Regions from separate parts of the Micromonospora sp. USAFONa4 genome, predicted to be linked through region 1. Evidence: riboswitches for the same ligand, from Rfam matches in the RefSeq annotation. Region 1 holds a riboswitch; the other holds the start of a gene.
The links. Region 1 has a riboswitch for thiamine pyrophosphate ahead of thiE (thiamine phosphate synthase). Riboswitches for the same ligand answer to the same signal wherever they lie in the genome.
Positions count from the first base shown of each region.

Region 2: it holds a riboswitch for thiamine pyrophosphate, as region 1 does, so the genes downstream of both, AC0OO9_RS07530 (ECF transporter S component) here and thiE (thiamine phosphate synthase) in region 1, are expected to answer to the same signal.

Region 1 covers NZ_CM170072.1:2,528,048-2,542,937, forward strand. The annotation lists gene thiC (phosphomethylpyrimidine synthase ThiC) at 1-1,400, opposite strand, end outside; gene thiD (bifunctional hydroxymethylpyrimidine kinase/phosphomethylpyrimidine kinase) at 1,418-2,206, opposite strand; gene AC0OO9_RS10715 (thiamine phosphate synthase) at 2,203-2,889, opposite strand; gene AC0OO9_RS10720 (thiazole synthase) at 3,015-3,785, opposite strand; gene thiS (sulfur carrier protein ThiS) at 3,790-3,990, opposite strand; gene thiO (glycine oxidase ThiO) at 3,981-5,090, opposite strand; gene thiE (thiamine phosphate synthase) at 5,084-5,710, opposite strand; TPP riboswitch at 5,705-5,813, opposite strand; gene AC0OO9_RS10740 (DUF559 domain-containing protein) at 5,936-6,841, shown strand; gene AC0OO9_RS10745 (aldo/keto reductase) at 7,013-7,975, opposite strand; gene AC0OO9_RS10750 (ATP-binding cassette domain-containing protein) at 8,006-9,685, opposite strand; gene AC0OO9_RS10755 (class I SAM-dependent methyltransferase) at 9,726-10,331, opposite strand; gene AC0OO9_RS10760 (hypothetical protein) at 10,482-11,648, shown strand; gene AC0OO9_RS10765 (P1 family peptidase) at 11,728-12,780, opposite strand; gene truA (tRNA pseudouridine(38-40) synthase TruA) at 12,842-13,672, opposite strand; gene rplQ (50S ribosomal protein L17) at 13,742-14,302, opposite strand; gene AC0OO9_RS10780 (DNA-directed RNA polymerase subunit alpha) at 14,337-14,890, opposite strand, start outside.
Region 2 covers NZ_CM170072.1:1,816,015-1,830,904, forward strand. The annotation lists gene AC0OO9_RS07470 (metal ABC transporter substrate-binding protein) at 1-897, shown strand, start outside; gene AC0OO9_RS07475 (metal ABC transporter ATP-binding protein) at 894-1,655, shown strand; gene AC0OO9_RS07480 (metal ABC transporter permease) at 1,657-2,523, shown strand; gene AC0OO9_RS07485 (ArsR/SmtB family transcription factor) at 2,567-2,866, shown strand; gene AC0OO9_RS07490 (Fur family transcriptional regulator) at 2,869-3,261, shown strand; gene AC0OO9_RS07495 (hypothetical protein) at 3,448-4,053, shown strand; gene AC0OO9_RS07500 (acyl-CoA dehydrogenase family protein) at 4,205-6,283, opposite strand; gene AC0OO9_RS07505 (DUF6328 family protein) at 6,399-6,902, opposite strand; gene AC0OO9_RS07510 (sugar isomerase domain-containing protein) at 7,056-7,820, opposite strand; gene AC0OO9_RS07515 (alpha/beta fold hydrolase) at 7,877-8,707, opposite strand; gene AC0OO9_RS07520 (TIGR03943 family putative permease subunit) at 8,764-9,612, opposite strand; gene AC0OO9_RS07525 (permease) at 9,609-10,610, opposite strand; TPP riboswitch at 10,811-10,916, shown strand; gene AC0OO9_RS07530 (ECF transporter S component) at 10,990-11,583, shown strand; gene AC0OO9_RS07535 (ABC transporter ATP-binding protein) at 11,708-13,123, shown strand; gene AC0OO9_RS07540 (hypothetical protein) at 13,120-13,254, shown strand; gene AC0OO9_RS07545 (energy-coupling factor transporter transmembrane component T family protein) at 13,251-14,051, shown strand; gene AC0OO9_RS07550 (hypothetical protein) at 14,172-14,408, opposite strand; gene gndA (NADP-dependent phosphogluconate dehydrogenase) at 14,870-14,890, shown strand, end outside.

The DNA of each region.
Region 1 (14,890 bases):
GTCTCCGGGTCCAGCGACAGGTTGAACTGGTCCTCCCAGCGGAACTCGAACCGCGCCCTGGAGAGCGCGTCGTCCCACGCCTGCGCGCCCGGGTGCCCCTTGGCCAGGTCGGCCGCGTGCGCCGCGATCTTGTACGCGATCACGCCGGCCTTCACGTCGTCGCGGTCCGGCAGTCCCAGGTGCTCCTTCGGGGTCACGTAGCAGAGCATCGCGGTGCCGAACATGCCGATCATCGCGGCGCCGATCGCCGACGTGATGTGGTCGTACGCGGGGGCGATGTCGGTGGTCAGCGGGCCGAGGGTGTAGAACGGCGCCTCGTGGCACCACTCCTGCTGGAGGTCCACGTTCTCCTTGATCTTGTGCATGGGCACGTGACCCGGGCCCTCGATCATCACCTGCACGTCGTGCTCCCAGGCGACCTTCGTCAGCTCGCCCAAAGTGCGCAGCTCGGCGAACTGCGCCTCGTCGTTGGCGTCCGCGATCGAGCCGGGGCGCAGCCCGTCACCCAGCGAGAACGTCACGTCGTAGCGCGCGAGCAGCGCACACAGCTCGGCGAAGTTCGTGTAGAGGAAGTTCTCCTCGTGATGCGCCAGGCACCAGGCCGCCATGATCGAGCCGCCCCGCGACACGATCCCGGTCACCCGGTCCACCGCCAGCGGCACGTACGGCAGCAGCACCCCGGCGTGCACCGTCATGTAGTCGACGCCCTGTTCTGCCTGCTCGATCACGGTCTCCCGGAACACCTCCCAGCTCAGCTTCACCGGGTCGCCGCCGACCTTCTCCAGCGCCTGGTAGATCGGCACGGTGCCGATCGGCACCGGCGAGTTCCGCACGATCGCCTCGCGGGTCTCGTGGATCCGCTTCCCCGTCGACAGGTCCATCACGGTGTCCGCGCCCCACCGGGTGGCCCAGGTCAGCTTCTCCACCTCCTCGGCGACGGAAGAGGAGACCGCCGAGGTGCCGATGTTGGCGTTGACCTTCACCAGGAACGCCTTGCCGATGATGGCCGGCTCGCACTCGGGGTGGTTGACGTTGAGCGGCAGCACGGCCCGCCCGGCGGCGATCTCGTCCCGGACGAACTCCGGCGCCATCCCCTCCCGCACCGCCACGAACTCCATCTCCGGCGTCACCACGCCCGCCCGGGCGTACGCGAGCTGGGTGGGGCGGCGGCCGTCCGCGCCCGCGAGCGGCGTGCCCGCGCCCCGCACCGGTGCGACGTCGCCGCGCTCGGCGATCCACCCCGCACGCAGCGGCGGCAGCCCGACCTCCGGGTCGGAGCCGGGACCCGAGGTGTCGTAGAGCCGCAGCGGCGGGTTGTCGCCGGTCAGTTCCACCTCGGCGAACGGCACCCGCACGTCCGGCCGGGACCCCTCCACGTAAACCTTGCGACGTGCCTGCATGACAGCCTCCCTGGTGATCAAGCGGACCAGCCGAAGTGGTCCAGCGGGCCGCGTCCCGCGCCCAGCTCCCAGTGCCGCGCGCCGGTCAGCGCGCGGAGGACGTACTCCTTGGCGGCGGCGACCGCCGTCGGCACCTCGTCGCCGCGCGCCAGCCGGACCGCGATCGCCGCCGAGAACGAGCACCCGGTGCCGTGGTTGTGCCGGGTGTCGACCCGCGGCGCGCGGAGCAGGGTGGTGACGCCGCCCCCGTGCAGCACGTCGACCGCCTCACCGTCGGCGTCCACGTCGCCGCCGGTCACCACCACGTGCGCCGGCCCGCCGGCGGCCAGCGCCTCGGCGGCGGCCACCATCTCCTCGACCGTGGTCACCGGGCGTCCGGTGATGGCCGCGGCCTCCGCGCAGTTCGGCGTCGCCACCTGCGCGTACGGCAGCAGCCGCTCCACCGCGGCGACCACGCCCAGCCGGTGCCCGCTGGTGGCGACGAGCACCGGGTCGACGACGAGGTGCGGCAGCCGGCCGTCCCTGGCGGCGCCCGCCACCGCGTCGGCGACCGCCGGGGTGCCGAGCACCCCCGTCTTGACGGCGCGGACGGTGAAGTCGGCGAGCACGCTGTCCAGCTGCTCGGTGACGGTGCGGGGCGGCAGCGGCAGCACGGCGTCGACGCCCCTCGTGTTCTGCGCGGTGACTGCGGTGAGCACGCTGGTGCCGTACGCGCCGAGGGCCGCGAAGACCTTCAGGTCGGCCTGGATGCCGGCACCGGCGCCGGAGTCGGAGCCGGCGATGGTGAGCACGGTCGTCGGGGTCATCGTTCCTCTTCCGTGATGGCGTACGGGATCTCGCGCCGGGCCTGCGGGGTAGTCGCGGCTGAGGGCTGCGGCCGACCGTGCCCGGTCCGGCTCGCCGCGTTGGCGGCTGCCGTCAGGGTGGCCGCTGCCGCCTCGGGGTCGTCGGCTCGCATGATCGCGCCGAGCACCGCCACGCCGACGGCTCCCGCCTCGACGCAGGCGGCCACCTGGTCCGGGCTCTGCACTCCGCCGAGCGCCAGGACCGGCACGAGGCTGGCCGCGATCAGCGTGCTGAGCCCGTCCGGGCGCAGGGGTGGGCCGTAGCCGGGCTTGGTGCTGGTCGGGTAGACGGGCGAGAGGGTCGCGTAGTCCTCGGTGGTCAGTCGCGCCAGCTCCGCCAGGTCGTGGCAGGAGCGGCCCACCAGGCCGAGGCGCGGCGGTGGGTACGGCCCTGCCGACGGCAGGTGCACCGCGTCGCCGTCGAGCGGGTCGGGACCGGCGACGACCAGGGTGCCGCCCGCCTCGGCGAGGATCGCGCGCAGCTCGGTGGCGAGGGCGACGCGCTCGGCCCACGGGAGGTCCTTCTCCCGCAGCAGCACCCACCGCACTCCCCCGGCCACCGCCCCGGCAACGACCTCGGCCAACGGCCGCCGAGCCTGCCGCCGGTCGGTCAGCAGCAGGACGCCGTCCGGCCCGCCCGAGATCTTGGTAGGAAACGGCCCTTCCAGGAGCTCTTCCCTACCAAGATCCAAATCCGAAGCTGGCGCGCCGGCCGGGGGCGGAGTCGACGCGACAGCTGCGGGCCGGGTGGTGAGGGGGGCGGGGCGGGTCACAGGTCCGGCCGTCCCTCGTCCGGGGTGGAGGCGAGCGCGTGGAATCGACGGGCGATCCGGCCCGCCCGGTACGCGAGCCGCCCCGCCTCGACCGCGTACCGCATCGCGGTTGCCATCGCCACCGGGTCGGCGGCGCGGGTGACGGCGCTGGCGAGCAGCACCGCGTCGCAGCCCAGCTCCATGGCCAGCGCCGCGTCCGAGGCGGTGCCGATGCCGGCGTCCAGGATCACCGGCACGTCGACGCCCTGCCGGATCAGCCGGATGTGGTGCGGGTTCGACACGCCCAGGCCGGAGCCGATCGGGGCGCCCGCCGGCATCACCGCCGCGCAGCCGACGTCGGCCAACCGGCGCGCCAGGATCGGGTCGTCCGACGTGTACGGCAACACCACGAACCCGTCGTCGACGAGTTCCTCGGCGGCGCGCAGCAGCTCCACCCCGTCGGGCAGCAGCGTGCGCTCGTCGCCGATCACCTCGAGCTTCACCCAGTCCGTGCCGAACGCCTCCCGGGCCAGGTGCGCCACCTTGACCGCCTCGCCCGCCGTGTAGCAGCCGGCGGTGTTCGGCAGCAGCCGTACGCCGCAGCGGTCCAGCAGGTCCAGCAGCCCGCCGGCGGTGCCGGGGGCGGTGTCGACGCGACGCAGGGCCAGGGTGACGAGTTCGGTGCCGGAGGCACGGATGGCGTCCTCCAGCACGCGCAGGTTGGCCGCGCCGCCGGTGCCGAGGATCAGCCGGGACGTGAAGCTCACGCCGCCCAGGTCGAAGCTCACCGCGTCACCCGCCCTGGGCGGCGCTGAGCACCTCGACGCGGTCGCCGTCGCGCAGCACGGTCGCCGGCCAGCCCGTACGCGGCACCACCTCCCCGTTGACCGCGACAGCGAGGCCGCGCTGCTGGTCGGTGACCGCGCGGACCAGGTCCGCCACGGTCGAGCCGCCGGGCAGGCTACGCCCGGCACCGTTCACCGTCAGTTCCACGTGTGCTCCTCCTCGGATGCGGACAAGTCGTGACCGAACCGGGCCGGGCTGAAGGGGGCGAGCAGTGGGTCCGCCGCACCCGTGACGACCAGCTCGGCGATCAGGTCGGCGGTGACCGGGGTGAGCACGATGCCGTGCCGGTGGTGTCCGGTGGCGGCGAGCACGCCGGGCCGGCCGGGCAGCGGGCCGAGGATCGGGGCGTTGTCGGGGGTGCCGGGGCGCAGGCCGGCGAGCGTCTCCACCAGGTCGTACTCGGCCAGCTCGGGCAGCAGGTCGACGGCGGCGCGGAGCAGGCGCAGCACCGCCCCGGCGGACACGTCGGTGTCGGAGCGCTCCTCGACGGTCGCGCCCACCACCACCTCCCCGTCGGCGCGGGGCACGAGGTAGACGTGCTCGCCGTCGGCGTACCCCCGGATGACGTGCCGGAAGCCCGGCGCGCCGCCGCCGGGCGCGCGGAGCCGGACCACCTGCCCCTTCACCGGCCGCACGGGCAGCCCCGTCAGGGCCGCCGCGCCGCAGCCGGCCGCGACCACGGTGACCCCGGCGTCCACGTCGGACAGGGAGCGCACGGCGGCGGGCACCAGCGTGGCGCCGGCCCGCTCGGCGGCCGTGCGCAGCGCGGGCACGAGCCGGCGCGGGTCGACCTGGTGGTCGGTGGCGGCGAACGCGCCGCCGCGCACCCGGGGCGCCAGCGCCGGCTCGCGGTCCCGCAGCGCCGACGGGCGCAGCGGCGTCACCGGCAGTCCGATCCCCTGCTGGTACGCCCACAACCGGCGCGCCTCGGCCAGGTCGTCGGCGGTGAGCCCGACCATCAGCGTGCCCTCGGTCCGGTAGCCGACGTCCACGCTGGCGGCGGCGGTCAACTCGGCGGCGAAGGCCGGCCAGCGGGCGGCGGAGGCGGTCAGCAGCCCGGTCAGCTCGTGCTCGCCGAAGTACGCCTCCGCGACCGGCGCGAGCATCCCGGCGGCGACGTGGGACGCGCCGGAGCCCGGGGCGGGATCGTGCACGACGACCCGCAGTCCGCGCTGCGCGCAGCGCCAGGCGACCGCCAGCCCGACCGGCCCCGCCCCCACCACGGCGACGTCCGGTCGGTTCAGCACCCCAGCGCTCCCAGCAGCTCCGCCGTCGCCCGACCCGGATCCGCCGCCCCGGAGAGCGCCCCCACCACCGCCACCCCGTACGCCCCGGCGGTCAGCAGCGCGGGCACCCGAGCGGCGGTCACGCCGCCGATCGCGACGACGGGCACGTCCACGGCGTCGGCGACGGCGCGTACCCCCGCCGGGCCGATCGGCGCCGGCAGCCCCGCCTTGGTGCCGGTGGCGTGGCAGGGGCCCACGCCCAGGTAACTGGCCCCGGCGGCGACCGCCTCGGCGGCCGTCCCCGGCTCACGGGCGGTGGCGCCGAGCACGGCGGTCGCGCCGAGCACCCGGCGGGCCGCCCCCACCGGCAGGTCGTCCGCGCCGACGTGCCCGCCGGCGGCACCCGCCGCCAACGCCACGTGCAGCCGGTCGTTCACCAGGCAGGTGACGTCGTACGGGGCGCAGAGCGCGACCACCCGGCGGGTCAGGTCGTACGCCTCCCGGTCGGTGGCGTCGTCCTCCACGCGGACCTGCACGACCAGTTCCGCCCGGGCCACCGCGAGGGCGGCCCGCAGCACGGTGAGCGGCTCCCGCCCGGGTCGGGTGTCGGTGATGAGATGCAGTCGCCCGAGGGACGGCACGGCAACACTCCTCCCTGCGCCGGCATTACCCGGATCAGGTTCGACGGTCGGGGGCTGACAGCCCCCCTCTCAGCCCGGTCCACCGGGCTCCCGTGGGTCACTTGCGGGTGTCACCGTACGACGGATCGCCGGATCCGCCAAGGTCGGGACGCGGATTTCACATCGACCGCCCGAAGCCGAGGGACGGGGCGGCGGGTGACCGTCCCGTCACGCGATGCTGTCCGGATGCCCTCCGCCGCCCGGGTACCACCCCGCCTGGCCTTCCTGCCGTTCCGGGCCAGCGCCGCCATCGCCGACGGCCTCCTGACCCGCGCCATGCTGCGCGCTTCGGCCTGGCAACGCCTGCTGCCCGACGTGTACGTGCACCGTGACGCGCTGCGCGCACCTGACCATCGGCTCTGGTGCGATGCGGTGGCCCTCCTCCTGCCCGCTGGCGCCGCGATCGCCGGAACGAGTGCCGCGTACCTGTGGGGCGTCGACCTGTTGGCCCGGGACGCGCCGGTCAGTGTCCTCCTGCCTCGCTCGGCGAGACTGCGTCCGCATCCCCGACTGTCGGTCACCCGTTCGCACCTGCCGGAAGGCGACCTGACCTGCTTCACCGGCCTACCGGTCACCACACCACTGCGGACGGCGTTCGATCTCGGGCGACAGGCTCCGCGCGCCGAGGCTCTGGTGGCCGTCGACGCGCTGATGCACCGTCGGGTGATTGGGCTGCCGGCCCTACGGGCCTACGCCGACGCTCGTCGTCGTTGGCCCGGACTGCCACTGCTGCGGGAGGTGCTGGCGTTGGCCGAGCCCCTGAGCGAGTCGCCGATGGAGACCCGGTTGCGGTTGCTCCTGCTCGACAGCGGCCTGCCTCCACCCACGGCGCAGCACGACGTTCGCGACTCCCGAGGGCGGCTGGTCGGCCGGGTCGATCTGGCGTGGCCGACGCTGCGTGTCGCGGTCGAGTACGACGGCGACCACCACCGGGAGCGCGTCCAGTTCCGGCAGGACGTCGCCCGCCTGAACGCGCTGCGCGCGGCCGGCTGGATCGTCCTCCGCTTCACCGCCGACGACGTGCTCCGAAACCGGAACCGGACGGTACGCCTCGTCACCGCCGCCCTCCGCGAACGCCACGCCTCCGCCTGACCGCCCTCGGTGACAGCCCTGACGGTTCGACCCCAGCGGCGGGCACGTCCGCTCCGGCACCACCCCACTACAACGACGAGCAATGCCGACGGGTGGAACACCAAGCACGTCTCCCGGGGCCGGAAGGGTCTGTGGTGTTCCACCCGTGGCAGCCCGGGCAAGGGTGAGCGCTCAGAAGGTTGCGCGCAGGGCTTCGAGGTCCTCGTCGGTGGGCTGCCAGGTGCCCGCCGCCGCGTTGGCGCGTACCTGCTCGGGCGTGGTGGCGCCGGCGATCACCGAGGTCACCGCCGGCTGGGCGGCCAGCCCGCCGATCGCCACCTGGAGCATCGACAGCCCCCGTTCGGCGGCGTACGCCTCGATCGCCTCGATGGTGTCCCAGTCGGCGGCGGCGAGCCGTTCGGCGTACCGGCCGCCACCGGCCAGGCGGCTGCCTGCCGGCGGGTTCTCGTCGCGCTTGTACTTGCCGGTGAGCAGCCCGTTGGCGAGCGGGAAGAACGGCAGCAGCCCGAGGCCGAAGCGCTCGCAGGCCGGCACCACCTCGGCCTCGACGCCGCGCTCCAGCAGGCTGTAGTGGTTCTGTGCGCTGATGAACCGGGACCGGCCGTTCGACGAGGCCACCCAGTCGGCGTCGGCGATCTGCCAGCCGGCGAAGTTGGAGTTGCCCAGGTAGCGGACCTTGCCGGCGCGGACGAGGTCGTCGAGCGCGGCGAGCGTCTCGTCGATCGGGGTGCCCGGGTCCGGCTCGTGCATCTGGTACAGGTCGATGTGGTCGGTGCCGAGCCGACGCAGCGACGCCTCCACCGCCCGGGCGATGTAGCGGCGGGCGCCCCGGGCGCCGAAGTCGGGGCCGTTCATGCCGTTCATGTCCATGCCGAACTTGGTGGCCACCACCACGTCGTCGCGCCGGCCCTTGAGCGCCTGGCCCAGCAGTTCCTCGGAGCCGCCCTGCGGCTCTCCGTAGATGTCGGCGGTGTCGAAGAAGTTGATCCCGGCGTCGAGCGCGGCGTCGACCACCGCCCGGGTGCCGTCGAGGTCGAGCTTGCGGCCGAAGTTGTTGCAGCCGACGCCGACCACGGACACCACGAGCCCGGAGTCGCCCAACCGGCGGTAGGTCATCTCAGTCACGAGATCCACCCTATGCCGGCCGATCCGGGTCGGTGGGGATCACGCCACGTCCCAGACCGGCTCGGGTGTCTCCACCACCTCGTTGTCGCCCCGGAAGAGCACGAACCGGTCGAAGGTGCGGGTGAACCAGCGGTCGTGGGTCACCGCCACCACCGTCCCCTCGAACGCGGTCAGCCCGGCCTCCAGCGCCTCCGCCGAGGCCAGGTCGAGGTTGTCGGTGGGCTCGTCGAGCAGCAGCAGCGTCGCGCCGGACAGCTCCAGCAGCAGCACCAGGAAGCGCGCCTGCTGACCACCGGAGAGCGTGCCGAAGCGCTGGTCGCCCTGCCCGGCCAGCTCGTACCGGCTCAGCGCCGCCATCGCGGCGTGCCGGTCCATGCCGGTCCGGTGCTCGTCGCCCCGCCAGAGGATCTCGACGAGGGTCTTCGTCATCAGTTCCGGCCGGTCGTGGGTCTGCGAGAAGTGCCCGGGGCGCACGCGCGCGCCGAGCCGGGCCACCCCGTCGTGCACCACCGGCGCGAGCGCGGCAGCGCCGTCGACCGGTCCGTTGGCCGGGTCGGGGTCGGTGCCGCCCCGGGCGAGCAGCCGCAGGAAGTGCGACTTGCCCGTGCCGTTGGCCCCGAGCACCGCGACCCGGTCGCCGTACCAGATCTCCAGGTCGAACGGGAAGGTCAGGCCGTCGAGCTCCAGCTGCTCGCAGATCACCGCGCGCTTGCCGGTCCGCCCGCCGGTGAGCTGCATCCGGATGTCCTGGTCCTTCGGCGGTACGGGCGGCGGCCCGGCCTCCTCGAACTTGCGCAACCGGGTCTGCGCGGCCTGGTAGCGCGAGGCGAGCCCGTCGTTGTACGCGGCCTTCTGCTTGTACATCAGCATCAGCTCGCGCAGCTTCTGGTGCTCCTCGTCCCACCGCCTGCGCAGCTCGTCGAGGCGGGCGTGCCGGGCCAGCCGGGCGGAGTGCCAGCTCGCAAAGCCGCCCGGGTGCACCCAGGCGCTGCCGCCCTCCACGGCGACCACCCGGTCGGCGGTCTGGGCGAGCAGTTCCCGGTCGTGCGAGACGTAGAGCACCGACTTGGTCGACTCCCGCAGCCGCCCCTCCAGCCACCGTTTGCCGGGCACGTCGAGGAAGTTGTCCGGCTCGTCGAGGAGCAGCACCTCGTCGGGGCCGCGCAGCAGCAGTTCGAGGGCGAAGCGCTTCTGCTGGCCGCCGGAGAGGGTCCGGACGGGCCGTTCCCGGGCGCTCTCCCAGGGCAGGCCGAGCACGATGGTGGCGACCGTGTCGAAGAGCACCTCGGCGTCGTACCCGCCGACCTCGCCCCAGGCCGCGAGCGCGTCCGCGTACGCCAGCTGGGCCTTGCCGGCGGCGGTGCTGTACTTGCCGCGGACCTCGGCGGCGCGCATGGCCCCCTCGGTCTCGACCAGCCGGCGGCCGGCGTCGCGCAGCGCGGGCGGCGCCAGCGACAGGGCCAGGTCGGCCAGCGTCGACTCGTCGCCGATCATCCCGATGAACTGGCGCATCACGCCCAGCCCGCCGGCGCGCGCGATCGCGCCGGTCTTCACCGGCAGGTCGCCGGCGACCATCCGCAGCAACGTCGTCTTGCCCGCGCCGTTCGGCCCGACCAGGGCCACCTTGGCGCCCTCCCCGACCCGGAACGACACGTCGGAGAAGAGTTCCCGGCCGTCGGGAAGGATGTGCCCGACCGCTGCCACGTCCACGTATCCCACGCCGGCATCCTGCCCGAGCACCGCCGGGCGGCCCAACCAATTACCGGGTGACCCGCAGCACGCGGTAGCCCTTCTGGCTAGCGTGGCGCCCCACCTGCCAGCCCTGTTCGACCAGCCAGCGCTGCAACGAGTCCCCGCCGAGGTAGCGGGCCACCACCAGCCAGGCGACGCCGTCCGGGGCGAGGCGCGGCAGCCAGCGCAGCAGGATCGCGTGCAGTTCGTCCTTGCCGACGTGGATCGGGGGGTTGGACCAGATCTCGGCGAAGGTCAGCTCGGCGGGTACGTCGTCCGGCGCGGCGACGCGTACCCGGTCGGCCGCGCCGACCCGCGCGGCGTTGGCCGCGGTGAGCTCCCGGGCCCGTTCGTTGACGTCGACGGCCCACACGGTCGCCGTGGGGGCGGAATCCGCGAGTACGCAGGTGATCGGGCCGAAGCCGCAACCGAGGTCGAGCAGGGCGCCGGTGGTGTCGGTGGCCGGCAGGTCGGCCTTGCGCAGCAGCACGGCCGTGCCGGGGTCGAGGCGGGCGGCGGAGAAGACGCCGGCGGAGGATGCCAGGGTGTAGTCGCGGCCGGCGACGGAGAACTCGACCTCGCGCGGGTTGGCGGCGGTCGTGGGCTCAACGGTGAAGTAGTGTTCGCCGGTCACGCCGGCAATTCTCGCACCGCCGCCGGCCACGCCGTCGCGGACCCGACCCGGCCCGGCCCGGCGCCGGTGCCCAGCACGAGCCGAAACGACTCCGCCCACAATTTCCCATTATTCACACCTAAAGGGACAATGCCTCCTACTCTGGGCGGCATGGTGTATCGGTACGAGTCCGATGAGGACGCATTCATGGAGTACCCGGAGCCCGGGTCCGACGGGCCGGTGCTCGGTGCTGGTCCGCCTCCCCCCGCCGGCCCCTCCCCGTCCCGCTTCCCGACGCCGTCGCTGCCCCGCGCCAACCGGGTCGTGCTGCCCTCCGCCGCGCCGGAGCCGGTCCGCGCCGCGGTGCAGGTGTCGCCGCCGCCCGCCGCCGCGCCGGAGCCGGTCCACGCCGCGGCGCAGGTGTCGCCGCCGCCGTCCGCCCATGTGCGGGCGCCCGCCGAGGGGCAGTCGCCGGCCCGGCCGCCCGCGCCGGTCGAGGCCTATCCGCCGGTCGAGTCGGCCACGCCGGTCGAGCCGCCGCCGTCAGCCGAGCGGTCGCAGCGGGGTGGCGGCGGCAGGTGGTGGCAGGTCGTGGTCGGCGGCGCGGCCGTCCTCGCGCTGCTGGCGCTCTGCGGCCTCGGTGCCGCCGCCCTGCTGGCCGAGCGCAACGGGACGCCGCAGAACACGCCCACGTCCCAACCGGAGGCGGCCGAGTCCGCCGACGTCGGGGCGCAGCCGCTCGACTCGCGGGACACCGACCAGGCGCCGCTGACCGCCAAGGAGCTCTTCCCCGGCAAGCAGCTCGTCGTCGCGGACGGGGAGCCCGCCTACAAGGTGTTGAAGAGCCAGTCCAGCGCCGCCTGCGCGGTGGCGGCCACCGGTGAGGTCGCCGACCTGCTGGTCCGCCTCGGCTGCACCCAGGTGGTCCGGGCCACGCTGCGGACGCCCGACGGCGGCCACCTCGTCACCACCGGCCTGTTCAACCTGACCGACCGGGCCAACGCCGAACGCGCCCGGGACCGGATCCGGTTGCTGCTCGACGAGCGGGAGGGCCGGTTCCGGGGCATGGCGGCCGACGACGAGAGCGCGGCGATCGCCACCGCGCCGGCCCGCGTCGGCTGGCAGGTGCGCGGCCACTACCTCGCGTACGCGGTGGTCACCCGCAGCGACGGCGAGACGATCGGGTCCGGCGACACGAAGGCCCGGGAGATCCTCTTCGACATGATCGAGCTGCACCTCAATCGGGGCGTGCTGGAGCGCCGGGCGGACGGCGGCACGGCCGGCCAGCCGACCGACGAGGGCGCGAGCGACACCGGCAGGCAGGACGGGGGCGACTGACCGGGCCGCGGCGGCGAACGCGCGCAACGGGTACGTGGGCCACGGCCGCGTACCCGTTCCGCGTCCCGCCCCCGGCCACCTACGTCCGGAGCTCGACCCGGTGTGCCCGCAACAGGTCAAGCATCCGGTCGTGCGGGACCGCGTACTTGACCCGCCCCTTGACTCCGACGGTGGTGCGTGCCATGAACATCGAGTTCAGCAGTGCCTCCTCCGTGGCCTCCAGCACCGCCGCGAAGACCGGCTCCAGGTCGGACTCCGGCGCCGTCGGTGCCTGCGTGTCGGCGGTGGAGAACGCCAGGGCGTAGTCGCCGCTGCCGCCGGCGAAGTCCGAACCGACCCGCGCCATGGCGAAGATGGCCCGGCGGGCCACCCGACCCAGCTGCCGCGCGTCGAGGCGGCCGTCCGTGGCGACCACGATGACGCAGGAGTTTCCCGGTTGCTCCGGCCGGCCCGGCAGCGACAGGCTCGGCACTCCGACCTGCTCGGGCCGAATCGGCACCCCGCACACCTGTAGCAGACCGGAGAAGTTGGACTGCACCAGCACACCGACGGTGACGGCGCCACGGGAGGTCGTGGCGAGCCGCGAGGACGTGCCGATGCCGGCCTTGAAGCCGAGGGCCGCCGTGCCCGTACCGGCGCCGACGGCACCCTCCGCGGGCAGTCCGCCGCGGGCCTCCGCCAGCGCCGCGAGGACGTGCTGCTCCCGCACCGGCCGCGCCCGGATGTCGGACAGGAACCCGTCGTTGGTCTCCGCCACCACCGGGTTCAACGACTCGACCGTCTCCCGGCCCGGCTGCCCGAGCATGTACGTGACCAGCGCGTCCGCGGCCCGGAACGTCGACAGCGTCGCGGTCAGCACCACCGGCGTCTCGATCTCGCCCAGCTCGGCCACCTGGGTCGAGCCGACCATCTTGCCGTGCCCGTTGCCCACGAACAGCCCCGCCGGCAGCGACCGGTGGTCGGTCAGCTGGTCCGGGACGATCGCCGTCACCCCGCTGCGGATGCTGTCCCCGTCCACCAGCGTGGTGTGGCCCACCCGCACGCCGGGCACGTCGGTGACGGCGTTCAGCGGTCCCGTCGGCAGCGTCCCGACGACGATGCCGAGGTCCCGTCCACGGCGAGGTTCCTGCACGGCTTCCACTCCTTGACGCTCGACGATCTCTGCCGGGTGCCGGGAGGCCGGCCCCGGGCGGTCAGCCCTCCACGGGTACGCGCAGCTGCCGGGTCGCCTCGGCGCGGCGGGCGTACTCGGCCGGGTCATCGGGGTAGCCGACGGCGACCAGGGTCAGCCCGTGCGCCGGCGCCACGGTCACCTCGCTTGAGCGTTCCCGGCGGGCCAGCAGGCTGCCCGGCCACCCGGCCGGCCGGCGCCCGTCGCCGGCGACCAGCATGGCGCCGACGAGGCTGCGCACCATCGCCTGGCAGAACGCGTCGGCCTGCACGGTGGCCACGAGGATCCCGTCCGGGTCCCGCCGCCAGTCCAGCCGGGTCACCTCGCGCAGCGTGGTGGCGTTCTCCTTGCGCCGGCAGTACGCGGCGAAGTCGTGCTCCCCCACCAGCCCGGCGGCGGCGGCGTTCAACGCGGTCAGGTCCAGCGGCTTCGGCCAGGCCAGGATCTCGTGCCGGCGCAGCGGCTCGGCACCCCAGGTGGCGTCGGTGACCCGGTACTCGTAGCGGCGGAAGGTGGCCGAGAACCGGGCGTCGAAGTCGGCGGGCACCTCGGCCATCGCGCGTACCCGGACGTCGGTGGGGAGCAGCCGGGCCAGTCGGCGCAGCAGCCGTCCGTCGTGCTCCCGCCATACGGCGGCCGGCAGGTCGAGGTGGCAGACCTGCCCGGTGGCGTGCACCCCGGCGTCGGTGCGACCTGCCACGGTCAGGCCGGTCGCCGTACCCGCGCCGAGGACCAGGTCGAGGGTCTCCACGAGCACCCCGGCGACCGTGCGCCGGGTGGGCTGGGCGGCCCAGCCGGAGAAGCCCGACCCGTCGTACGCGACGTCCAGCCGCAGCCGGATGCGCTCGTCCACTCGTACCTCCGCCTCACGGGGTCGGGCCCGGCACCCCACGAGGGGTGCCGGGCCCGACGGTGGCCTGGATCAGGCCTTGTCGTTCTCGCCGGCCTCGTCGCTGTCCTCGCGGGCGGCGGCGGTGTCGCCGGACGCCGACACGGGTGCCTCGGCGTCCTGGTCGCCCGAGTTCGACTTCGGGGCCTCCTCGGCCGGGGCGAGCGCCTCGACCTTGTCCTGCTGCGCGGCCTTGCGGGCGGCGGTCTTCTTGTTCGCCTTCGGCTCGGCGACCTGAAGCTCCTCGACCAGCTCGATGATCGCCATCGGCGCGTTGTCACCCTTGCGCGGACCGGTCTTCACGATCCGGGTGTAGCCACCGTTGCGGGTGGCGAACCGGGGGGCGATCTGGTCGAACAGGGCGTAGACCACGTCCTTGTCCTTGACGACGCCCAGCACCCGCCGGCGGGACGCCAGGTCGCCGCGCTTGGCCTTGGTGATGAGCTGCTCGGCCAGCGGACGCAGCCGCCGGGCCTTCGTCTCGGTGGTCTTGATCTTGCCGTGCTGGAACAGCGCAGTGGCCAGGTTGGCCAGCATCAGCCGCTCGTGCGCGGGGCTGCCGCCGAGGCGGGGGCCCTTGGTGGGCGTGGGCATGCTTGGTGCTCCTCAGGTGTGGCGGCAGCGCGGACTAGAGCTGCTCGGTCTCGCGATAGTCGTCGGTGTCGTAGTCGGCCTCGCCGAAGGCGTCCACGACGTGCGCCGGGTCGAAGTTCGGGGCCGAGTCCTTCAGCCCCAGCCCCATCCCGGCGAGCTTCATCTTGACCTCGTCGATCGACTTCTGACCGAAGTTGCGGATGTCGAGGAGGTCGGCCTCGGTACGCCCGATGAGCTCACCAACGGAGTTGATGCCCTCGCGCTTGAGGCAGTTGTAGGAGCGGACGGTCAGGTCCAGCTCCTCGATCGGCAGCGCCAGGTCGGCCGCGAGCTGGGCGTCCTGCGGGGACGGCCCGATGTCGATGCCCTCGGCGGTCTCGTCCAGCTCCCGGGCCAGACCGAACAGCTCCACCAGCGTCGAGCCGGCGGAGGCCAGCGCGGTACGCGGGCCCATCGACGGCTTGGTCTCGACGTCGATGATCAGCCGGTCGAAGTCGGTCCGCTGCTCGACACGGGTCGCCTCGACGCGGTACGTCACCTTCAGCACCGGCGAGTAGATCGAGTCGACCGGGATCCGGCCGATCTCGG
Region 2 (14,890 bases), 710 kb from region 1:
ACGACCGGCGCCGACCCGCAGCGGGTCGACGTGGTGGCCGCCTTCTACCCGCTGCAGTTCCTCACCGAGCGCATCGGCGGCGACGCGGTGAAGGTGAGCAACCTGGTCAAGCCGGGGGCGGAGCCGCACGACCTGGAGCTGAACCCGGGCCAGGTCGGCCAGGTCGCCGAGGCGGAGCTGGTCGTGCTGCTCAAGGGCTTCCAGCCGGCGCTGGACGAGGCCGTCGAGCAGAACGCCAAGGACCGCGCGTTCGACGTGTCGACCGTGCAGCCGCTGCTGGACGCCGCCGCGGGCGGCCACGACCACGACCACGAGGGTGAGGAGCACGCCCACCCCGAGGAGTCGGGCAAGGCCGAGGAGCCCGGCCACGAGGAGGGCGGCGCCAAGGACCCGCACCTCTGGCTGGACCCGACCCGCCTCGCCACGGTGGGCGACAAGCTCGCCGAGCGGCTCGGCCGGGCCGACCCGGACCGCGCCGCCGACTACACGGCCCGCGCCAAGGCGCTGCGCGTCGAGCTGGAGAAGCTGGACGCCGAGTTCACAGCCGGGCTGAAGACCTGCCAGCGGCGGGAGATCGTGGTGAGCCACACCGCCTTCGGCTACCTGACCGGGCGCTACCAGCTGGAGCAGATCGGCATCACCGGGCTGAGCCCCGACAACGAGCCGTCCCCGCAGCGCCTGGCCGAGGTCGCCCAGGAGGCCCGGGAGCACAAGGCCACCACGATCTTCTTCGAGACGCTGGTCAGCCCGAAGGTGGCCGAGACCATCGCCGCCGAGGTCGGCGCGAAGACCGCGGTGCTGGACCCCCTGGAGGGGCTGTCCCCCGGCGGCGGCGACTACCTTTCGGTGATGCGCACCAACCTTGCGACCCTGAGGACGGCGTTGAGCTGCTCGTGACAACCCCAGTCATCACCGTCGCGCACGGGGTGGTCGGCTACGACGGCCGCCCCGTGCTGCGCGACGTCTCGCTGACCGTGACCGCCGGCGAGGTGGTCGCGGTGCTCGGCGCCAACGGCTCCGGCAAGTCCACCCTCATCCGCGCCGCGCTCGGCCTGGTGCCGCTCAGCTCCGGGTCGGTCACCCTCTTCGACCGCCCGTTGCGCCGCTTCCGGCAGTGGCACCGCATCGGGTACGTCCCGCAGCGCCTCGGCGCCGGCAGCGGCGTACCGGCCACCGTCCGCGAGGTGGTGGCCTCCGGCCGGCTCGCCCGGCGCGGGGTGCTGCGCCCGGCCGGCGCGGCGGACCGGGCGGCGGTGACCGCCGCGCTGGAGGCGGTCGGGCTGGCCGACCGGGCCCGCGATCCCGTGGCCACCCTCTCCGGCGGGCAGCAGCAGCGCACCCTGATCGCCCGGGCCCTGGCCGGCCAGCCGGAGCTGCTGGTCCTCGACGAGCCGACCGCCGGGGTCGACGCCGCCAGCCAGGAGGCGTTCGCCGAGGCGCTGCACGGCTTCGTGGCCGGCGGTGGCACGGTGCTGCTGGTGGCCCACGAACTCGGGCCGCTGCGGCCGCTGATCAGCCGGGCGGTCGTCGTACACCAGGGTGGGATCTGTCACGACGGCGCGGTGCCCGAGCCCGCCGGCCACCACGCGGAGCCCGACCACGACCACGTGCACCCGCACGGTCCCGACGAGCCCGCCGGGCTGTGGAGCAGCTGAGATGGAACTCTTCCAGTACCCCTACATGCAGCGGGCCCTCATCGGCGCGCTGATCATCGGCCTGGCCGCCCCGGCGCTCGGCATCTACCTGGTGCAGCGGAAACTCGCCCTGATCGGCGACGGGGTCGGGCACGTGGCGCTCACCGGCGTCGGCGCGGGCCTGCTGCTCAACCGCTCCCCCGTGCTCGTCGCGGTGGCCGTGGCGACCGCCGGCGCGATCACCATCGAGCTGGTCCGCGCCCGTGGGCGCACCTCCGGCGACCTGGCCCTGGCCCTGCTCTTCTACGGCGGCATCGCCGGCGGCGTGACGCTGGTCGGGCTCTCCGACAGCACCAGCGCCAACCTCAACGCCTACCTGTTCGGGTCGCTGACCACGATCTCCCCGCAGGACCTGACCACCATCGCGGTGCTCGGCGTCGCGATCGGGGTGACCATGCTGGCGCTGCGCCCGGCCCTGTTCGCGGTCTGCCATGACGAGGAGTACGCCCGCGTCTCCGGCCTGCCGGTGCGCACGCTCAACCTGCTGCTCGCCGTGGCCACCGCCGTCACGGTGACGATCGCCATGCGGGCCGTCGGGGTGCTGCTGATCAGCGCGCTGATGGTGGTGCCGGTGGCCACCGCGCAGCAGGTGACCCGGGGGTTCCGCAGCACGATGGCGGCGGCGATGGCGCTCGGGCTCTTCGCCGCCGGCTCCGGGGTCTGGGTGGCCGCGAACGCCGACACCGCCCCCGGCGCCTCGGTGGTGCTGATGGCGATCGCCTCGTTCGGGGTGGTCGCGGTCCTCGGCGCGGCGTGGCGGACGCTGCGCAGGCGGCGCACCCCCGCCGCCGCGCCCGCGCCGGAGCCGCACGAGGTCGTGCTCCACTGATCCTGGTCAGCGCCGTGTCGGTGGGATTGGTTACCGTTACAGGGTGACCGACGGATCAGGCTACGACGCCTTCGAGGGCGCGAGCGAGCTGCTGCGTGCCCTCTCGGCACCGATCCGGCTGGCCATCGTCAGCGAGCTCGCCGAGGGCGAGCGCTGCGTGCACGAGCTGGTCGACAAGCTCGGCGCCGCCCAGCCGCTGGTCTCCCAGCACCTGCGGGTGCTGCGGGGCGCCGGCGTGGTGCGCGGCTCCCGGCGGGGTCGCGAGATCGCGTACGCGCTGGTCGACGAGCACGTCGCACACATCGTGGCCGACGCGGTGAGCCACGCCGGGGAGGGATCATGATCATGACGGGTTCCACGGTCCGCAACACCCGGCAGCGCTCGGCGGTGAGCGCGCTGCTCGGCGAGCTGGAGGGCTTCCACAGCGCGCAGGAGCTGCACGCGATGCTGCGCGAGCGCGGCGAGCGGGTCGGGCTGACCACCGTCTACCGCACGCTCCAGGGGCTCGCCGACACGGGCGAGATCGACGTGATGCGCCCGCCGGGCGGCGAGCACCTCTACCGCCGGTGCAGCGAGGGCCACCACCACCACCTGGTCTGCCGGACCTGCGGCCGCACCGTGGAGGTGGCGGGGCCGACGGTGGAGAGCTGGGCCGAGCGGGTCGCGGCGAAGCACGGCTACGCCGACGTCAGCCACACCCTGGAGATCTTCGGCACCTGCCCGGCCTGCGCGAGCTGACCCCGCCCGTAGCGCAGTCCGCCGGGTCCGCCCGTAGCGCTGGCCACCGCCCGCCCGCCGCGGCGGGCGCGGGTCCGACCGTTGCGACGTCCACCGGCCCCGTTGCGTCGGCGCCCGCCGTCCGCCGGGCGGAGTGCCGTCGTTCGCGCCGTGCCAGGGGCCCGCGCACGTGGCACGCTGTCCGGCGTGAAGATCTACGCCGATCGTTTCCCGACCGCCGTCCGACAGTTGATCACCGACCTGCTCGTCGTCGCCTGGGTGTACGGCGCGATCCGTGGCGCGCTGTGGCTGCACGACCTGGTCCAGAAGCTCGCCGTACCCGGACAGAAGCTGGAGGGTGCCGGCGGCGGCCTGGCCGACAACCTGGCCGACGCCGGCGGCAAGGTCGGCCGGGTGCCGCTGGTCGGCGACGAGCTGACCGCGCCGTTCGAGCGGGCCGCCACCGCCGCCCGCTCGCTGGCCGAGGCGGGCCGCGACCAGCAGGAACTGGTCGACCAGCTCGCCCTCGCGCTGGCCGTCGCCGTGCTGGTCTTCCCGCTCGGCCTGGTGCTCTTCGGCTGGCTGCCGCTGCGGGTGCGCTGGATGCGCCGCGCCGGCTCGGCCGCGAAGCTGGCCGCCGCGCCCGCCGGCCGGGACCTGCTCGCCCTGCGCGCGCTGGCCACCCAGCCGCTGGGCCGGCTGACCCGGATCGCCCCCGACGTGGCCGAGTCGTGGCGGCGCGGCGACGACGCCACCGTCGACGCCCTGGCCGCCCTGGAACTACGCCACCTCGGCCTACGCGCCAATCGCTGACCCCTGCCTCACCCGCCCCGGCCCAGCCCAGCCCAGCCCAGCCCGGCGATCATGCAGTTATGGCGCCCGGAACGACCACTCTCGTCGCTTCTATGAAGCTCCACAACTGCATGATCGACGCCAGAGTGAGGGGGCGGGGCGGGGAGGCTGGTCAGGAGGAGGGTGGGGGCGGGGGTGGGATGCGGCGGCGGGTGTCGGCGGCGGTGGACGGGCCCGGCGACCAAGGGGCCACCCAGGGGAGGTCGTCGGCGGGGGTGATCACGCCGTCCTCCAGCGCGGCGTAGCGCCCGGCCAGGATCCGCTTCGCGGCGGCCGTGTCGACGGAGTCAGTGTTGTCCCACAGGGCGGTGAAGAGCGCGTCGACGCGTACCCGGGCCTGCCGGCAGAACAGGTCGGCCAGCTCGACGTTCTCGGGGCGGGTGTCCCGCTCGGCGTAGGCGCGCACGCAGACCGCCGACATCGCGAACAGCTCCGCACCGATGTCCACCACCCGGCCGAGGAACGCCTGCTTGCGCTCCATCTTTCCCTGCCAGCGGGACATCGCGTAGAACGTCGAGCGGGCAAGCTTTCGCGAGGCGCGCTCCACCTGCCGCAGGTGGCCGGCGAGCGGGCCGAACTCGGCGTACGCCGATGGGCGCTGCCCCCGGCCGACGGCGAGGGTGGGCAGCCACCTCGCGTAGAACGCGCCCGCCCGCGCCCCGGCCTTCGCCTTGCGGCCCAGCCCGGCGTCCGGGTCGATGATGTCGCCCGCGACCGACAGGTGCGCGTCGACCGCCTCCCGGGCGATGAGCAGGTGCATGATCTCGGTGGAGCCCTCGAAGATGCGGTTGATCCGCAGGTCGCGCAGCAGCTGCTCGACGGCGGCCGGTCGCTCGCCCCGCGCGGCGAGGGAGTCGGCCGTCTCGTAGCCGCGACCGCCCCGGATCTGCACCAGCTCGTCGGCGATCTTCCAGGCCATCTCGCTGGCGTAGAGCTTGACCAGCGCCGCCTCGATCCGGATGTCGTTGCGGTCGTCGTCGGCGAGCAGGCAGCAGAGGTCCAGCATGGTCTCCATGCCGTACGTCGTCGCGGCGATGAAGGACAGCTTCTGGGCCACCGCCTCGTGCTCGCCCACGGGCCGGCCCCACTGCACCCGGTCTACGGCCCACTCCCGGGCCACGTTCAGCGCCCACTTGCCGGCGCCGACACACATGGCCGGCAGCGACAGCCGTCCGGTGTTCAGGGTGGTCAGCGCGATCTTCAGGCCCTTGCCCTCGCCGCCGATGACGTTCTCCTTCGGTACGAAGACGTCGTGGAAGCGGGTCAGGCTGTTCTCCAGGCCGCGCAGGCCGATGAAGGCGTTGCGCCGTTCGACCGTGATGCCCTCGCTGTCGCCCTCGACGACGAAGGCGGTGATCCCGCCGCGCCGCCCCTCGGCGGCGGGCACCCGGGCCATCACCACGAGCAGGGAGGCGACGGTGCCGTTGGTGGCCCACAGCTTCACGCCGTTGAGGCGGTAGCCGGTGCCGTCGGGCGTGGGCTCGGCGGTGGTGGCCAGCCGGGCCGGGTCGGAGCCGACGTCCGGTTCGGTGAGCAGGAACGCCGACACCTCACCTGCGGCGAGCCGGGGCAGGAAGCGCTGCTTCTGCTCGGCGGTGCCGAACATCTTCAGCGGCTGCGGCACCCCGATCGACTGGTGTGCCGAGAGCAGCGCGCCGATCGCCGGGCTGACCGAGCCGGCCAGCATGAGCGCCCGGCAGTAGTGCAGGTTGCTGAGCCCGAGCCCGCCGTACGACCGGTCGATCTTCATGCCGAAGGCGCCGAGGCGGGCCATTCCTTGGAACACCTCGTCCGGGATGGACGCGTCCCGCTCGATCGCGGCACCGTCCACCTCGGAGGCCAGGAACTCGCGGAACCGGCCGAGGAACTCGTCGGCGCGGGCGACGTCCGCCGGGTCGGAGCGCGGCCAGGGGTTGATCAGGTCGAGCCGGAACCGGCCGAGGAAGAGTTCCTTGCCGAAGCTGGGACGGTCCCAGGAGGACTCCCGGGCCGCCTCGGCGACCTGTCGGGCCTCCTTCTCGGAGACCTGGCCGGCCTCGGTCGGCAGGGGTCCGGCCGCGCCGGCAGCGGGCGGGGTGTCGGCGGCGGCAGGCGGGTTGCCGGCGGCCGCAGGCGGGGCGTCTGGCGATGGCGGCGGCTGGTCGGCGCCTGATCCGTCGGGCGTGGGTCGGCTGTTGTGTGTCGCGGTCACGGCGGCCCCCTCGAACCTCGGTCCGGATGCGTCAACGTGCTCGACGAACAGCACGCTACCCCCGGGTGTTACCCAGGGGTAGCGATTGGTAAATATCGAGTTGTGTCGACCTTCGTCAGTCGCTGAGGGACCGTGGCTCGTTCTCGTCGTCGTCGTCATCGTCGTCGTCGCCCCAGTTGCGGCGGGAGAACGGCAGGAACGCCCAGAAGGTGAGGAACCAGAGGCCGGTGAGGCCGCTGAGCACCAGGGCGATGCTCCGGTCCAGCACGAAGTCGGTGATCAGCAGCACCGCGCTGACCATCGAGATCAGCATGAAGGCGAGCCCGCCGCTGGCCATCCGGTGGGCGAACCGGACCAGCTCCGGCTTGCGGCCCTGCCGGAACAGCGCGCGGTGGAACGCCACCGGAGAGATGATCATCGCGGTGGCGGCGGCCGCGGCCAGCAACGCGACGATGTAGACGTCCTTCTGGAAGCCGCTCGTACGGGTGAAGCCGTTGCTGAACGGCAGGGTGAGCAGGAACGCGAAGAGGATCTGCACGCCGGTCTGGGCGACCCGAAGCTCCTGGAGCAGGTCGGCGAAGTTGCGCTGCCAGCGCTGCTTCTCGGTTTCCTTGGACACGCGCTACCTCCGGTCAGACGGTACTGCCGGCGGGGGCGGCCGGCGGCAGCATCGCTGATGCCCCACCCGTCGACGCGCGAAACCGACTCACGTCACTGTCTGGCGCGCCGGTTCCGGGTCGACCGTCATGCGGCCGGCCGTAGCCACAAGGCGTCAGGAGCCGCGGCGGATCCGGCCCGCGTACCGGGCCTCGAGGGCGTTGTTGTGCTCGTCGCCCCCCGCGATGTTGGCCGACAGGTAGACCGGGGGCCGCTCTCCCGCCGCCAGCAGCCGCGCCACCACCTCGACCGTGATCTGCTGCGCCAGCAGCGCCGCGGTGATCGACGAGACCGCGCCGACCGCGCCCCCGCCGGGCAGTGGCAGCGTCGCGTCGCCGTACGGGGCGCCGTTGTCGAGCACCACGTCGGCGAAGTCGGCGAGCTTGCGTCCCGACGGGTGGCGCGAGGTCATCTGCCCGGAGTGCTGCGCCGAGGTGATCGCGACCAGCCCGTGGCCCTTCTCCCTGACCAGCGACGCGAACTCCACCATCGCGCCGTTCACGCCCGAGTTGGAGGCGAGCACGAAGACGTCCCGGGGGCCGACCGGGGCCAGTTCGTAGAGGCGGTGCGCCACCGCCGGGTCGCGCTCCAGCAGCGGCCCGAGCACGTCGACCGGGGCGCCGCCGAGCAGCACCAGGTCCCGCAGGGCGATGCGGTTCGTCGGGACCAGCCCGCCGGCCCGCCCGGCGATCTCCATGGCCAGCGCCTCGGAGTGGCCGGTGCCGAACGCGTGGACCACGCCGTCGGCGCGTACCGCCTCGGCGATCAGGTCGGCGGCCCGTCCCACCGCCTCGCGCTGGCTCTCGGCGACCCGGTGCATCGTGTCGGTCACCACGGCCAGGAAGTCCTCGGCCTTCACCGTCGTGTCTGCTCGGTCCATGTCGTACCTCCGTCAGGGGTGGGCCCGGCGTCCGCCGGCCGGTGTCGCGGGGAAGGTCAGACCGGGTCGTGCACCCGGGCCAGGATCGCCTCGGCCAGCGCGGCGGGCGCCTCGTCGGGGATCCAGTGGCTCACCCGGGGCAGCTCGACGAAGCGGTAGTCTGCGGTCACGTGCTCGGCGCACGCCTCGGCGGCGGTCCGGCCGATCGCGATGTCGCGACCGCTCCAGACGTACGTGGTCGGCACCGCCACCGGCCCGGTGGCGGCCAGGTCCCGGCGGGACATCGCGCGGTACCAGTTCAGGGCGGCGGTCAGCGCACCCGGCTCGCGCATCGGGTCCGCGTACGAGGCCACCCGCGCGTCGTCGCCGACCCCGTGCAGCATCCGGCGCAGCCCGGTCGCGCCCAGCACCAGCAGCGCCTTCTCCGCCGTGCCCGGCTTGCGGAACACCGTCATGTACGCCGAGCGCGCCTTCTGCCCCGCGTCCTCGGCCAGCGCCCACGCCATGGCGGCGGGGTGCGGCACGGAGACCGCGGTCAGCGTGCGGACCCGCTCGGGATGGTGGGCCGCGACGGCCCAGGCCACGACCGCGCCCCAGTCGTGCCCCACCAGGTGCGCCGCGTCGACGCCCAGCGCGTCGAGTACGCCCACCGCGTCGGCGACCAGCTCCGGCAGCCGGTACGCCTCGACCGCCTCGGGCCGGGCACCCGGCGAGTAGCCGCGCTGGTCCGGCGCGTACGTGCGCAGGCCCGCGGCGTGCAGCGCGGGCACCACGTCGTCGAACTCCCCGCCGTGCTGGGGGAAGCCGTGCAGCAGCAGGACGGGCGTGCCGCCCTCCGGTCCGCCGACGCGGACGTCGAACGTGAACCCCCGGGCCTCGATCCGCATGATCGTGAGCCTACCCAGCGCCGCACCCGGCCGCCCGGGACTGCCGGGCCCACCTGTCACTCGTACTGTTGCCGGGGAACGGGCACCTGCCGCCAGGACTCCACGTCCAGGTAGGGAATCTCGGCGTCGTTGACCGGGTCGCGGGCGATGCGGTCGCTGTAGCGGCCCGTCACCTCGATCCAGGTGTCGTCGGCGAGCCCGTCGGGGGCGGCGCCGGTCAGGCCCAGCTTGACGGGCCGCCCGTCTGCGGCGCAGCAGGAGAGCACCATCCGGGCCAGCAGCGGCCGGCCGTCGGGGCCGGTGGTGACGAAGCCGGTCAGCTGGACCCGGCGCTCGCCGATCGAGGTGCCCCGGTCGAACAGGGCCCGGGAGGCGTAGTCGAGCACGGCCACCCGCACCGGGTCGCCGGCGGGCAGCGGCGGGTAGTCGGACGGCTGCTGCCGGGTGGTGACGGCGGTGCCGGCCTGCCCGGCCGCGTACGAACCCAGGGCCGGCGGGGCGACCAGCAGCAGGCCCAGTACGGGCAGGATCAGCAGCCAGCCGACCCGCGGCTCGCGATGCCCGTGCCCGTCGTCACCGCCGTGCCCGCCGTCGCCGTCGCCGTCGTGGTCGTGGTCGTGGTCGTGGTCGTGGTCGTGGTCGTGGTGAGCGTCGGGGCCGGGTGTGCGCCGGGGCCGCCATCCACCGGCCGGGCCGTCGTGGTGGCCGGCGGGCGTGCGCCGAAGGAGCGGGCGCAGCTCGTAGAAGAGGGTCATGACCGCGGCGGCCACCAGCAGCAGGCCGGCGGCGATCAGGAAGGGCCGCAGCCCCTCCTTGACGTAGCGCAGGTGCAGGTCGGTGAGGCTGGCCCGGACCACCGCACCGCCGAGCAGCAGCAGGACGACCGCCTGCGCCTGCCGGTTCACAGCAGCACCGCCCCGGTCGCGGCGGCCACGGCGACGGCCACCGCGAAGGTGGTCGGGGCGAACCGCAGCGCGAACCGCCGGCCGAAGACTCCGGCCTGCATCGAGATGAGCTTGAGGTCGACCATCGGCCCCACCACCAGGAAGACCAGTCGGGAGGTCAGCGAGAACTGCGACAGCGAGGCGGCGACGAAGGCGTCCGCCTCGGAGCAGAGGGAGAGCAGCACGGCCAGCACGGCCAGCGCGAGCACCGACAGCACCGGCTCGTCGGCGAGCGTCTGCAACCAGCGCTCCGGCACCACGACGTTGATCGTGGCGGCGGCCGCCGCGCCGATGACCAGGAAGCCACCGGCGTGCGTGACGTCGTGCCGGACCGCCCCCCAGAACGCCTGCCCGCGCGGGCCGCCGTCCAGCTCCGGCCGGCGCGGCAGCCGGATCCAGTCGGCCCGGCCGAGGCGCAGCCACAGCCAGCCCATGACCATCGCCACGAGCAGGCTCGCGACGGCCCGCCCGAGGACCATCGCCGGGTCGTCGGGGAAGGCCACGGCGGTGGCGGTGAGCACGATCGGGTTGATCGCCGGGGCGGCGAGCAGGAACGCCAACGCGGCGGCCGGGGTGACCCCGCGCCGGATCAGCGACCCGGCGATCGGCACCGCCCCGCACTCGCAGCCGGGCAGCACCACGCCGGCCGCGCTGGCCACCGGCACCGCGAGCGCGGGGTGCCGCGGCAGCGCCCGGGCCCAGAACGACCGGGGCACGAAGACGGCGATCACCGCGGAGAGCAGCACCCCGAAGACCAGGAACGGCACCGCCTGCACCATGACCGAGACGAAGACGGTGGTCCAGGTCTGCAACCGGGGCGCGGAGAGGGCCCGGGCGAGCGGCTCGCGGAAGACGACCAGCAGGATCAGCAGGCCGGCGAGGACCTCCACCGACCCGACCCGCCGGTCCGGGCCGCGGGGCGCCGCCGGCCTCTCCTCGCGTACGCCCGGAGCGGCCACGCCCACCGCACCCGGGTGCGACCCGTCCGGCGCGCGACGGTCAGCCTCGGATGTCACGTACGTGTCCCTCTGCCGGTTCTCCAGTGGCCGCCCGAGGGTACCGGGCCGGAACGGACGGCGTCGATCGACCGCGCTGGTGAGCTGCGGAAAGATCACTTTGCCCGATGATCTTCAAAGGTGTTAGCGTCGGGCCACAACTTCACATCCGACAGGGGAGCGCACAGCGCTGAGAGTGCGGGCACCGCCCGCAGACCCTCGAACCTGATCTGGGTAATGCCAGCGCAGGGAGTTCGGTCGACCTCCAGCCGCGTCGACGTCCGGCACGTTCCGGGCGCGGCGTGCGTCTTCTCCTGGTTCTCGTTCGGGACTGGGAGCAATCATGCGAGACAACAACACCGCCACCCGGTGGCGTACCGTCGACGTCGTCGTCGCGGCCGTGATCGCGGTGGCCTTCGGCGTCATCTTCTGGGCCTGGGGCCTGCTGTGGCGGGCCGTCGACCCGGCGTTCGCGTTCTTCCCCGCCAGCCAGGCGATCATGTACGGCGTCTGGCTGGTTCCGGCCGTCCTCGGCGGTCTGGTGATCCGCAAGCCCGGCGCGGCGCTCTTCTGCGAAGCGGTGGCGGCGACGGTCTCCGCGCTGCTCGGTTCGGAGTGGGGCGGCGTCACCATCGTCCAGGGCCTGATCCAGGGGCTCGGCGCCGAGCTGGCCTTCGCCGCGTTCCGGTACCGCTCGTTCCGGCTGCCCACCGCGCTGATCGCGGGCGCGCTGACCGGCCTCGGCGCGGCCCTGTTCGACTTCTTCGTCTGGAACACCGAGTACGCGCTGGGCAGTTACCGGATCCCCTACGCCCTGCTCACCATCGTCAGCGCCACGATCGTCGCGGGTGCCGGCGGCTGGGCCCTGACCCGCGCCCTGGCCACCACGGGCGCCCTGGACCGCTTCCCCGCCGCCCGAGACCGCACCCCAATCTGACCCCCCACCCCCACCCCCACCACCCGGCCGCGTTGATCATGAAGTTGTTGCCACGACACGCCGTGCCGGACGACAACAACCTCATGATCAACGCCCGCGGGCGGGCAGGAAGGAAGGGGGCGGCGTGGGGGCGGTGACGTTGCGGGGGTTCGGGTGGCGGCATGCCGGGCGCCGGGCCTGGGCCGTGCGCGGGGTGGACCTGCGCGTGGAAGCCGGGGAGCGGGTGCTGCTGCTGGGGCCCTCCGGGGCCGGCAAGAGCACGCTGCTCGCCGCGCTGGCCGGGCTGCTGCCCGAGGACTCGGGCGAGCAGGAGGGCACCGTCGAGATCGACGGGCTCGACCCCCGCAAAGGCCGGGAGCGGGTCGGCATCGTCTTCCAGGACCCGCAGACCCAGCTCGTGATGGCCCGCAGCGGTGACGACGTGGCGTTCGGGCTGGAGAACCGCGGCACCCCCGCCGGGGAGATCTGGCCCCGCGTCGACGAGGCGCTGACCCGGGTCGGCTTCCCGTACCCCCGCGACCGCCCCACCGCCGCGCTCTCCGGCGGCGAGCAGCAGCGGCTCGCCCTGGCCGGGGTGCTGGCCCTGCGCCCCGGCCTGCTGCTGCTCGACGAGCCGACCGCCAACCTCGACCCGACCGGTGCGGCGCTGATCCGGGCGGCGGTGGCCGGCGCGCTCGACGCCGACACCACGCTGGTCCTGGTCGAGCACCGCGTCGCTGAGGCGTTGCCCCTGGTCGACCGCGTGGTCGTGCTCGAACCGGGCGGCGGCGTCCGCGCCGACGGCACACCCGAGGCCGTCTTCGGCACGCACGGCGACACGCTCGCCGACGAGGGCGTCTGGGTGCCCGGCCGCCCGGTACCGCCCCGCCACGCGACCGCGCCGCCCGGCGACGTGTTGCTCACCGCCGACCGGCTCGGTCTGCCGCCCCGGCTGGCCCCCGTCGACCTGGCGGTACGCGCCGGCGAGGCGCTCGCCGTCGTCGGGCCCAACGGGGCCGGCAAGTCGACCCTCGCCCTGTTGCTGGGCGGACTGCTCAAGCCCGGGGCCGGCCGGATCGCGGCGACGACGGCACTGGCCGGTGGAGACGCCCGCACTCCCCCGCACCGCTGGCGCGCCCCGGCGCTGGCCCGCCGGATCGGCTCGGTCTTCCAGGACCCGGAGCACCAGTTCGTCACCAACACCGTCTTCGACGAGCTGGCGCTCGGCCCGCGCCGCACCGGTCAGCCCGAGGCGGTGGTCCGGGCCACCGTCGACACCCTGCTGTCCCGGCTGCGGTTGACGAAACTCGCCGCCGCCAACCCGTACACCCTCTCCGGCGGGGAGGCGCGGCGGCTGAGCGTGGCGACCGCCCTGGCCACCGCGCCCCGCCTGCTCATCTGCGACGAACCGACCTTCGGCCAGGACCGGCGGACCTGGCTGGAGCTGGTGGACCTCTTCGCCGAGCTGCGCGACGCCGGGCACGGCCTGGTCGCCGTCACCCACGACCCGGAGTTCGTCGCCGCCCTGGCAGATCGCCGCCTCACCCTGGAGCGCCCGTGACCAGCGTTCGAACCGCCGCACCGGTCACCCACCCAGACCGCCGCCCCAGCCTGAGGGCGGACGTGACCAGCGTCCGAACCGCCGCACCGGTCACCCACCCGGACCGCCGCCCCGCGCTGGAGCGGGCGTGATCAGTTTCGAGCCGGTCGCCGCGCCGGAGGCGTTGCTGGCCCGGCGCAACCCGGTGGCCAAGCTCGCCGCGGCGCTGGTGTTCTCGTTCATCCTGATCGCCACCCTGGACCCGGTGGCCCCGGCCATCGCGATCGCCGTCGAGTTGGCCCTGCTGCCGCTGTTCGGGGTCCGTCTCCGGGTGTTGGCGCGGCGGGCCTGGCCGCTGCTCGTCGGCGCGGTCGGCGTGGTGGTGACGCTGGTGCTCTTCGCGGCCGAGCGCTCCGGCCGGGTGCTGGTCGAGGCCGGCCCGGTGGTGGTCACCTCCGGGGTGCTGCTCACCGCGCTCGGCCTGGTGCTGCGCATGTTCGCGGTGGCGCTGCCCGGCGTGATCGTCTTCGCCACCACCGACCCGACCGACCTGGCGGACGCGCTGATCCAGAACGCGAAGGCGCCGGCCCGGTTCGCCATCGGGGCGCTGGCCGCGTTCCGGCTCGTGCCGCTGCTGGGACAGGAGTGGCAGATGATCTCCATGGCGCGTCGCGGCCGGGGGATCGAGGCCGGCCGCAACCCCCTGGCGAAGCTGCGGCTGTTCGTGTCGACGGCCTTCGCGCTGCTCGTCGGGGCGATCCGCCGGGGCACCCGGCTGGCCGTGGCGATGGACGCCCGGGGCTTCGACGCCGGGGTCCCGCGCACCGTCGCCCGGCGACAGCGCTTCGTCGCCGCCGACGGCCTGCTGATCGCCGGCGCGGCGGTGCTCGCCGGGGCCGCGCTGACCGTCAGCGTGCTGCTCGGCACCTTCCGCCCGCTGATCGGCTGACGCCGCCCGTTGGTCGGCGGGCGGGGCCGGGTGGAGGCGCATGCCCGGGTGGTCGAGCGCGTGCGGGCGGGCGGGCCGGGTGGAGGCGCCGGTGACGACGGCTCCACCCGGCCGGCACCGTCAGCTGCGCCGGAAGGCGTACCGGCGGGCCTGCCCGGCCTTCTGGCCGCGCAGCGCGCCGGAGCGGCCGGCGCCGGAGACCGGCGGACCGGCCTTCGGCGCCGCCGGCCGGTCGACCGGCAGCGCCGGCACGACCGGCGCGACCGCCACCTCGTCGAGGTTGACGGGCGTCAGGTCCGCGACGGACGGCGTGGGGACGGTGGTACGGGACTTCTTCGGGTTGCGCCTGGCGGGCATCCGGTGCCTCCTCGGTCTGCGGGCCCTGCCGCACCGGAGCGACGTCCGGTGACCGGGGCCCGTCTCGTTCGGCGACCGTCACGCGACGGTCGGGCGGGATCGGGACAGCTGCCCGGGATCGACCACGAGAAGCACCGCCGTCGACGGCAGGTGCGGGATGCGGACGCCCGGGAGCACGCGGACCCGCGGCGATGCGGCGGGTCGGCTCGGAAGTGGGGCGTCAGTTGCGCATGCCCACACGCTAGCCGCCCCACCGTTCGCGCGCAGCCGAATTACCGGCGGGGTCCGCGACCGGCCGGTCGCGCCTCCGCAGAGGCCGCCCGGCGCAGGATCGTCGGCCGGCCCTCGCGCCCTTCGGAGTGACCGCCACGTGGCGGTGACGGGGTGCCCGACACGCCTCCGGGACGCCCGCCCGGGCGATACGGTCGCACCGGCGGGTGTCGACGGCGGAGGGCGGACGGATGGCCGGGCGGGCGACAGCA